2 regions of the Bradyrhizobium sp. MI1.3 genome follow, and region 1 is predicted to be linked to the other one. Evidence: riboswitches for the same ligand, from Rfam matches in the RefSeq annotation. Region 1 holds a riboswitch; the other holds the start of a gene.
The links. Region 1 has a riboswitch for cobalamin ahead of AC0L3A_RS35950 (ribonucleoside triphosphate reductase). Riboswitches for the same ligand answer to the same signal wherever they lie in the genome.
Positions count from the first base shown of each region.

Region 1 (5,211 bases):
CCCGTCCGAGCTCGCCACGACCTGCCACAGGCGCCCAACACGGCAAATCCAGCGGCAAGGACGAACTCAGAACTGGATAAAACCTTTGGGGGCAAGGTCATTGGCGCTAGATGACAAAATGCCAAGCTCGCCGTCACCATCCGCTGGAGTTATCTCGCTCCCAGGGTGTGACGCGCTTTGTCGATGATGGCCGCCGCATCGAGCTCGACAACAACATTATCGAACGTTCGATCCGTCTGATCGCGCTCAACCAGAAATACGCTCTTCGCGAACGGAGCTTCGTTACGGCGAACTCGCTTGGCCCCCGTGCAGCATCGCGTTGGCGTCGCCTTCGTTCCCGCATGCGTCGAACCGGCCCTATCGAAGACATCGGCAGAGTCGCGGCTGGCGCCGGCTCCTCGGCCGCGAGGGCCTCTGGCAGCTCCCTTGCTTGTTGAGCGGGTGCGGCGGGACGCAGCAAGAGCTGATGAAACATGACGTTGGACACTCGTTAGATGCGCTGTTCGAGCGCGCCAAGCGACAGGGATTTAGGGCAATAGACCCCAGGGTCGGCAAAATAATTGAGATGCTCGCCACATATCACGCGACGCATGAATTTCCGCTAAAGCCGCCACGCGAGCACCTTGTCGTCGGCGACGTCCTCGTGGGTAGTCCACAATGATCGAGCAATTCGTCCTTGTCCGAGGGCGGTAGGACGGATTGACGATCGGGCCGGCGCGCCATTCGACATCGCTGCCGAGGCGGACTTCCTTGCGCCGAGGAACGAGTCGAGCAGCTATGCGACTTCTACCCGGATCTGGAGTGGGCGCTTCCCAACACGACGCCGACTTCCGTTGCCGGCGTCGCGGCGCTGCTTCGTTATCCCAGAGCGCAACACCTCCCCGGCTATGTAGGCCTAATGCTCTGAGCTCCATTGATGTCCGTTGTCACCTCGAGCCGACATCCGCATCGCTCTTGAAGGACGTCAGATGCCAAAGAGAAAGCGTCGCGTGAGCGGGGCTTTCCTTCGGAGCCTTGAGAGTCAACACCATCCAACGGCTGGCCCGCCGAACTTATACTTCACGCCAATCTTGGCCACCGACAGCTTGTTCTTCAAGTCAATGTTAGCGATTGCGGGTGCGCCTGCGAAGGCTGAGACATCCAGCGCGATGTTCTTCTTGTCGAAACTCAATCTAGCTATACTCGATAAGATGCGCTCCACTTGGGCGAGAACGCGTATTCCGCACCCGAGCCAAGCAACCAACCCCAGCTCGTGCTGGAGGAGCTCACGGAAGCCGCTCCGCCGAAACCGGCAGGGACGCTGAAGTTATGATCCGTTTGCATCCAGGCCGCACCTCCCTTGACGTACACAAGTGTCCGGTCGGCAACAACACCGCCGACCCGACCCGTGACGGTGCCTAACCAATCGCTCTTGGCCGTGCACGATGCCCCAATTCTGAGGCCGGGACTGGTGCCCTTCACATCCACACCGGCGATGTCACCCTGGACGCCAAAGATGGCCCGACCGAACTGCCAGTTGTAGCCAGCCTGTCCTCCGCGGAGAGATCCGCTTCTGTTGACAAATGAAGGCAGAGACGACACGCCGTCCAGTCTTGCCGGCATGCGCCAGCGCGTTGCGCATGAAGTGGACGCGGCACCGTTGCAGCTGGCATTGAGCACCTTGGCTACGGTGGCCTTGATACCTTCGTGGGCATCGGACACGACGAGCTTGACGCCGCGCAGGCCGCGGCGGGCGAGCTTGCGCAGGAACGCCGTCCAGAACGTCTCCGCCTCGGACGGGCCGATGTCCATGCCGAGGGCCTCGCGTCGGCCGTCGCTATTGACGCCGACCGCGACAATCACAGCGACGGATACCATGCGGCCATTCTGGCGCACCTTCACGTAGGCGGCGTCGATTCACAGATATGGCCAGTCGCCCTCAATCGGGCCGGCGAGGAACGCCTTAACCTTCTCGTCGATCTCGCCGCACAGTCGGCTGACCTGGCTCTTGGAGATGCCGGTCATGCCCATGGCCTGCACCAGATCGTCCACCGAGCGGGCCGAGACGCCCTGCACATAGGCCTCCTGCACCGCGGCCGTGAGCGCCTTCTCGGCCATGCAGCGCGGCTCGAGGAAGCCTGGAAAGTAGGAGCCCTTGCGCAGCTTGGGAATTCGCAGCTCAACCGCACCGGCGCGGGTCTCCCAAATCGGTCCCGGTAACGTTACGCTGGGCCAGACGCTCGGGGCTCTTCTCGCCATAGGCCGCCCCGGTCTGGCCTCCCACTTCCAGCTCCATCAGACGCTGGGCGGCAAAGCCGATCATCTCGCGCAGCAGATCGGCGTCGGGGGACTTCCCTACCAGCGTGCGCAGGTTCATCATGTCGTCGGTCATCGCTGGTTCCTCGGTTGCCTTGGCGTGTCGCAACCCGATCCTACCGGAGAACTGCCGGTGAGCACCGCAAAGCCGCCCGCCCGCTACGGCGCTAATTGAGGGCGCGCGTCTGGGCGGCTTCGCTCTACCGAGCTACACCACCACCAGGAACGACCAACTTTTCAGGAACGACCAACTTTTCTGCGTGTGGCTGGTTTGCTTCGGCCCACCGGTTAAGATGTCGACCGAGGGAGAAGCGATCGCACGACATCGCGCCGCGCCTCGACGAGCTTTCCAATGTTCTTGCCGCCGTCGATGCTGCGCTCGATGGCTTTCGAACGGAACGGCTGCATCCGCGAGGCGTGAATAAATCTTTCGGATTACGTCGCCGAGCGCCGCTGGACCAAGGACGGAGGCTTCGTCAACGACGAACCGTCTGTTGACACAGAATCGAATACGGCGTCTAGATGTAGTTGTCACGGTCTCTCAAATCGCAAGATAGAGAGCTAAGAGGGAAGCCGGTACGGCCGAAAGCCAAAGCCGGCGCTGCCCCCGCAACTGTAAGCGGCGAGCCGCTGTCGACAGAGTCACTGGCGCAAAATCTCGGCGCCGGGAAGGCCAGACAGCAGCAAGAACCCGCGAGCCAGGAGACCTGCCGTGACAACAACAGAGTCCTCGGGCGGGGTGTCCCGGTGGTCGCTAGCCGGCAGTGGGCCGCCGAGGGCGGCTCGTTTTCCGCATGCGCCTACTTCAGCCTTGCCCCAACCCAAGTGGGATGCCGATGTCTGGTCTGGGTCAAAGCAATTCGTTGCAAGCCGCATTGCCGCGCTCGATCGTCAAACGCGAGGGCGGCACGCTTGTCTTCGATGCCAGCAAGATCCGTTCTGCGATCGCGCGCGCGGGGCGGGCGAGCGGCGAGTTCGACGACGAGGCGGCCGGCCGGTTCATGGAAGAGACTATCAAGGTCATCGCGCACCGCTTCGTCGGCGCAACTCCCAAAGTTGAGGAGGTACAGGATATCGTCGAGCAGGTGCTGATCGCGGCGGGCTATTTCGCCACTGCGCGCGCCTATATCGTCTATCGCGAGAAACGCGGACAGGCGCGCCAGGACCACACGACGACGGTTGATGTCGCCGCTTCCATCAACGAGTATCTCGAACGTAGCGATTGGCGCGTAAATGCCAACGCCAACCAGGGCTATTCGCTGGGCGGACTCATCCTAAACCTCTCGGGCAAGGTCGTCGCCAACTACTGGCTGTCGCACATCTACCCGCCGGAGATCGGCCGCGCCCATCGTGACGGCGACCTCCATATCCATGACCTCGACATGCTCGCCGGTTATTGTGCCGGCTGGTCGCTGCGCACGCTCTTGACCGAGGGCTTGAACGGGGTGCCCGGCAAGGTCGAGGCCGGCCCGCCGAAGCATCTGTCGAGTGCGGTCGGGCAGATCGTCAATTTTCTAGGCACGTTGCAGAACGAGTGGGCGGGCGCGCAAGCCTTCAGTTCGTTCGACACCTACATGGCGCCGTTCATCCGGAGGGACCGCTTGAGCTACGGCGATGTACTGCAATCGATCCAGGAGCTCATCTACAACCTCAATGTCCCCTCGCGCTGGGGTACGCAGACGCCTTTCACCAATCTCACCTTCGACTGGACCTGCCCGGAGGACCTGCGCGAACAGGTGCCCGTGATCGGCGGAGAGGGGATGGATTTCACCTATGGCGACCTCCAGTCCGAAATGGACATGATCAACCGCGCCTATATGGAGGTGATGACGAACGGCGATGCCAAGGGCCGTGTATTCACGTTTCCAATCCCGACCTACAACATCGCCGCGGATTTCCCGTGGGAGAGCGAGAACGCAGATCGCCTGTTCGAGATGACGGCGAAATACGGCCTGCCCTACTTCCAGAACTTCATCAATTCCGAGCTTAAGCCGAACATGGTCCGCTCGATGTGCTGTCGGCTGCAGCTCGATCTTACCGAGTTGCTCAAGCGCGGCAACGGCCTGTTCGGCAGCGCTGAGCAGACCGGCTCTATTGGTGTGGTTACCATCAATTGCGCTCGCCTCGGCTATCTGCATCGCGGCGACGAAGCGGGCCTATTCGATCGCCTCGATGCGCTGCTGGAAATCGGCCGCAACAGCCTGGAAATCAAGCGCACGGTCGTGCAACGCTACATGGACCACGGACTTTTTCCCTACAGCAAGCGCTATCTCGGCACGCTACGCAACCATTTCTCCACGCTAGGCGTGAATGGTGTCAACGAGATGATCCGCAACCTCACCGCCGATTGCGAGAACATCAGCACACCTTGGGGCCATGCCTTTGCGGTACGGCTGCTTGATCATGTGCGTGCGCGCATCTCGGCGTTCCAGACCGAAACCGGCACCATGTTCAACCTCGAAGCCACGCCGGCGGAGGGCACGACCTACCGCTTCGCGAAGGAAGACCGCAAGCGCTACCCCGGAATCTTGCAGGCGGGCACCGGCGATCTCCCCTATTACACCAATTCGAGCCAACTTCCGGTCGGCCTCACCGATGATCCATTCGAGGCGCTTGAGCGCCAAGACGAGCTGCAACGCAAATACACCGGCGGTACGGTGCTCCATCTCTACATGGGTTCACGCCTGTCCTCAGGCGCAGCGTGCAAGAAGCTCGTGCGGCGGGCGCTCTCAAATTTCCGCCTACCCTACGTCACCGTCACGCCGACATTCTCGATCTGTCCGACGCACGGCTATCTCGAAGGCGAGCATGTCTTCTGTCCCAAATGCGACGCCGAAAAGCTCGCACTCAAGCGGCATGCCGCCGCGAACTGAAAGGAGACCACAGATGAACGAGTCTAATGCCCATACGACGAGC
Region 1 covers NZ_JBVVPQ010000091.1:15,658-20,868, forward strand. Annotated here, with positions in the region: partial or broken gene AC0L3A_RS35930 (IS66 family transposase) at 165-266, shown strand; gene AC0L3A_RS35935 (hypothetical protein) at 1,022-1,171, opposite strand; gene AC0L3A_RS35940 (outer membrane protein) at 1,177-1,602, opposite strand; partial or broken gene AC0L3A_RS35945 (IS256 family transposase) at 1,562-2,371, opposite strand; cobalamin riboswitch at 2,813-3,024, shown strand; gene AC0L3A_RS35950 (ribonucleoside triphosphate reductase) at 3,132-5,168, shown strand; gene nrdD (anaerobic ribonucleoside-triphosphate reductase) at 5,182-5,211, shown strand, end outside.

Region 2 (5,211 bases), on a different contig from region 1:
CTCCCCGCGCATGAGCTGCACGCGCATTGCGGACGTCCGCCGTTTGCGGGAAGGATCCGATGGTTGTGGTTGGAAACATCGGCAATGCGAAGGCGACGCGCTGGACGTCGGCGCGCTGGGTGAACGCACTGCGACGGCGACGCATGCTATCGTCGATCGCGGCCATTCGTCCGGCGACGTTCGCACTGTGGATCTTCGGCGATGTTTCGCGGGTGACGGATGCATCCTCTGAGAGCGTGAGTTCATCGGCCACGTCGGCAGCATGGCCAGCCAGCGCTTTGCCCAATATCGAAAGTTCCTTGATCTTCTGCACTGAGAACGCCAACCACGTCTTCAGATTGGGATCGAGATCGATCTCTAGTTCAATGTCGGTCGGAACATGAAGCAGCGAGCAGGAGGGGGCAATCTGAACACGGTCCCTGCCCAGTTTTTTGACCATAGGAGCAAGTTGGTCGAGTAGCGCCGGCAGATTAGAGCGCCACACGTTGCGACCATCAACGACACCGAGCGAGACCACGAGATCTCTACCTGCTCTGGCGACAATCGCGTCCAACTGGTCAGGTGCACGAACCAGGTCGACATGAACCCCGGCAACGGGCAAGGCCAAGACTGTTTCAAGATTGTCGCCGACACCCCCGAAGTATGTGGCCAGCATGATTTTAAGGGCCGGCACGGCCTTAGCGAAATGAGCATAGGCCCGGCGGACAGCGGCCCGAGATGCTTCGTCGGCGTCCATCACTAGGCATGGCTCGTCGAGCTGAACCCATTCAGCGCCGCGCGAGGCTAGTTCGCGGAGAACATCGACATAGACGGGGAGGAGTCGATCAAGCAGCGACAGCGGATTGAATGCGGGATTTACGCTTTTGCCGAGCTTCAGGAAAGTGACTGGGCCCACTAGGACGGGCCGCGTCTGATAACCGAGGCTTCTTGCCTCCTCATATTCCTCAATCGGCTTCCGAGAGGCATGCTTAAAGATCTGATCCTGGTGAAATTCCGGCACCATGTAGTGGTAGTTCGTATCGAACCACTTCGTCATCTCCTGTGCGGCTACGCCGGGCCCATGCTGAGCGTGACCACCGTCTTGAGCGCCACGCGCCATGGTGAAGTAGGTTTTGAGCGACACAGGACCTTCGTTCCAGCCGTAAACGTCGGGAATGGCGCCGACCATTAGGCTGGTATCGAGCACATGGTCGTAGAGCGAGAAGTCATTCGAAGGAATGACGGTCGCACCGCGGGATTTCTGGCGTGCCCAATTAGCGGCACGAAGTCCACTCCCCGCCTCGAGGAGCTCGGCTTCGCTGGATTTTCCCGCCCAGTAGCTCTCGAGTGCGAATTTGAGTTCGCGTCGTGGGCCGATGCGTGACGTCCCCAGTGTGGCAACGGGAAGCGAAAGGATTGACATAGCTTAGACCCCATGTTGGGGCAAAGGCCATGGCGGACGCAGACAGCGAACATCGCGTGAGCGACAACTGCTTGGCGCACACCGGGACGCCCCGCCCGTGGACGATATCTTGTCGAGGCAGGTCTCCTGGCTCACGGGTCGTCGCTGCTGTCCGGCCTTCCCGAAGCCGCATGGCTTCAGTGACTTCGTTGGACAGCGGCTCGCCGCTTACAGTTGCGGGGGCAGCGCCGGCATTGCACCGGCTTCCCTCTTAGCTCCGGATCAAACGAAATCCGGAGACCGCGACGGCTTGAATTATGCGCACGAGGATCGATGCGTCAACCTACCGATTCTCGCTGCGGTATTGCCAAGCGATTACGAGCGCACTAGGCGGGTACGACGGTCTTGCTCGCGGCCTGGTGAATACGCCCGGATCTGTGGAGGCTCCGCTTGTGAATGCATTCGCTCCTTGCTCGCGTAACGGTTGAGCTCCACCACCGGAACGAACCCGGGCCGCTTTCGGTATCTGTGTGATCGCGAGGAGGCGACCTTTTCCGTCAGCAGCTTTTCGAACCTGCGCGTCAGGAACGTGCGATCATCCTCGGCCGGCTCCGTTTGGTCACAGCCCACGAGGCTCCCTAGAAATTTCGAAAGCCGGATTGCTCCAGGACCGCACGGATGATCAGGTCGGCTCCTTGGCGTTCGGCGGGCCCGCGACCAGGCACGAGGTCGTCCGCCTCCGTGAGGTTGGCCAAGATGATCTTCTCGGTGCACTAGGTGTTCACGTGCTGAGCGACTTTTGCGCCCGGCTTCGATGCGTCCGTTGCCGCTCGACGCCGGTCTGCCTCGCCTCGACTCGCCGCCAGCGACGATAGGCCTTAACGCGGCCACTGAGCATCGAGGGCCTTGTCCTTGTTCGTGACAAATTCGACGGTGTCCTCCGACAGAGCCCTTTGAGCGGTTCCTCGAAGTCGCTCAGCGTCTTAAGCTCATAACGATCTTAATCGACCTCGATGCGCCCCATGCGGTCGTGGTCTCCTCAAGGTCCCACATCTACAACTTCGTTCGCGAAATCGAGCGATGAGGCCTTTTGGTCGCGGGCTGCCTATCCTGTCTTGGACGGGACACAGGTGTCAGGGACCGGACAGACCACCGCGCATTGCGGCGTGTCGCAATGGCCCTCGCACTCCGTACATTTTTTGACATCGATAACGTAAATGTCGCGCTTCAGACTGATCGCCGCGTTGGGACACTCGAACTCACATGCGCCACAAACGGTGCATTGCGAAGCGACGATCTTGTAAGCCATGCCTTCCGACTCCTTAGGCGAGCGATGCCATGGGCGATCCCTTTCAAATGCCGTGCCAAACGCAGACGCGCTCAATGTTGGGCAATTTGCTCAATTCGGCTGTCCCGGATCTGAGACCATGTTGCATCTGCGACAGCAACAGGTCGCTTCAATTTCAGGCTACGAGCCCTCGGGCCCTCTTGCGAGAGTCAGTCGCGACTTGACGCTGGAAGCGTCCGTCGGTTTGTTTGGCACGCAGCGCGGGGGCAAGCGAGGCTGACGCTTCCTCAACCGGCGGCGACAAAAAACCGCCAACGGACGCAGGTCTACGTTGGATCTCGGCAAACCTCCGGTCACACACCCCGACTGGAGGTTTGTGCAAGCCTCGCTCATGGCTGCAACGCTAGCTGCGCGGAGGACTCGCTGGAGGCATGCCAAAACGGGCTTGTGGTATAACAAGCTTCGGAGGGAAATGAAGTGGCGGCGGGACGAGCGACACTGGCCTTGCAGACCGAATTGCACTCAGCCTCATGCCTGGTGCCGAGTAGGCATGGCGGTGCTCGTGAGCGTCGCTTGGCCGCACTCAGCCACTCGCACACTATTTTTGACGAGCTGGAGCAGGGTTGAAAGATGACTGTGCAAATTGCTTCAGTGGCATGGCTTTTCCGAACAGATGGCCCTGCGCAAGGTCGAAGCCGAGTTCGGCCACAGCGATTAGGTCAGCCTGGCTCTCCACACCTTCGGCGACGGTGCGCACATTGTACGCTTTGGCTAGATCGACGATATGGCGGCACACCGTTCGCTTGAGGGGCCCATTCGCGCAGCCGCCGACGAACTGACGATCCACTTTCAATTTCATGAACGGGAATTTTGTCATCCCCATCAGCTGCGGCCAATTGGCACCGACATTGTCGATTGCAAGGCCAATGTTGTGAAAGCGAACCTCACGCGCAACCTCGACCAGGAGATCTAGGTTCTGGATCGCTTCCACGCTCTCGATTTCAATCGTCAAACCGCCGAAAGCGGCGTGCGACGGCATGCGCCGACAGAGATCGCGTACCGCCTGCGGGTCAATCAGGAATGCTGCCGGGAGATTGATGGAGAGATCGATCGAAGTTTGCTGCTCCAGGAGATACTGCCAATCCTTGATCGCGCGGTCGATCACGAACTGCGACAAGTTCCTAAAATGCGGATCGTGAGGTTCCGGGATGAAATAGGCCGGTGGAACAACGCCCCAGGTCGGGTGCCGCATTCGCACATGCGCCTCGGCGCCGCGGCGGCTAAGGGTACACGCGTCGAACTTCGGCTCATACCAGAGCTCAAGCCAGCCAGCGTGTAAGGCTTCTCCGACATGGACCGCGGGACGGGGCGCCGGCTCTTTTGGCAAGAGCATGCCGAGCCGATCGCGCAACGTCTCGGCTGCAAACGGCGCCCTGAGCGGCGGCAGCATAGCAAGTCCATATTCACTGCCGACCTGCTGCACTGCCGCCATGATGATCGACTCGCGCGCTCCGAACGCCAGCACTCGGCCTGCAAATTCTTCGCGCACCAGTATCTCGAGCAATCGTCCAGGCTCGATGCGGTCCGAGCCAATGCCGAGCAGGATCAGATCAGGGAACTCCGTGCGGAGTACATGCGGCAACTCGTCAGCAGTCCTGCATTCGCTGATAACAAATCCCATATCCTCCAGCACATCCCGTAGAAAGGCGCGCAGATGCCGCTTGCCGACGGCCAGGCATGCCCGCGGCCGCACCTTACGTTGCCCGAAGATTACAGGTTTCCGTCCGACCAGTTCGGCCTGCCCATGTTCCATCGCAACCACTCCCGTTCCGTGACGGTGCCTTAAACGAGGAGCGAAGGTCCAAACAAGCTGTGCTTCCCGATATCTTTCGATTGTTCGAGATAAGCTTAAGATAGTGCATTAGTGTGCAAAATCTTTCGCGGTCTTGCTCAGACGATTTTATCGGGCGCACGCGTATGATACCTGTCGCGCTTCGCGCAACTTTGTACGATGTCGTACGCGAGGTGGGAATCTCTCCTTCGGACGGACCGAGCTGACGCTCTATGGCGCTGCGATCATCGTGGCGCACGATTTATTGAATAGAGTAGTTCGTGAGCGACGATCGGCAATCACTCTTACGAACGTTTGATCGACATGACCGGCGCGTGCCGTTTGGTGATTGTTTTCCAATCGAAGGCAGCCCATCATGAGTGCGCAGCTGCTCAAGCCGCAGTCGATTCTGAGAACGGCAATGGCTTGCAATTACCTCAGCTCTGTTGCCTATAGCGAGTGTGGCCGTGCTGCTTCCTACCGAGCCAGATAGTTGCTCTCAATTGCGTTTTCTGTATCCTCCTGAGCATGAATTTCCTCCAGAGGGCTAAGTCAGTTGTTCGTGTTGGCGCTGAAGGGCAAGGCACGTCCAGCGCGGGCACGGCTTTGCGCAAGAGCGTGCCAGGAGATGAGAACGCGGTCGCAAAAGCGGTCGAAGAGCTACTTTCCGAGTTAGGTGGCCTCGGACACTTCAACGCGCGAAGCAGGCGG
Region 2 covers NZ_JBVVPQ010000050.1:8,032-13,242, reverse strand. Annotated here, with positions in the region: gene metE (5-methyltetrahydropteroyltriglutamate--homocysteine S-methyltransferase) at 1-1,402, opposite strand, end outside; cobalamin riboswitch at 1,502-1,701, opposite strand; gene AC0L3A_RS28640 (4Fe-4S binding protein) at 2,487-2,690, opposite strand; gene AC0L3A_RS28635 (EAL domain-containing response regulator) at 3,268-4,482, opposite strand.
Region 2: another riboswitch for cobalamin. It lies ahead of metE (5-methyltetrahydropteroyltriglutamate--homocysteine S-methyltransferase); the one in region 1 lies ahead of AC0L3A_RS35950 (ribonucleoside triphosphate reductase).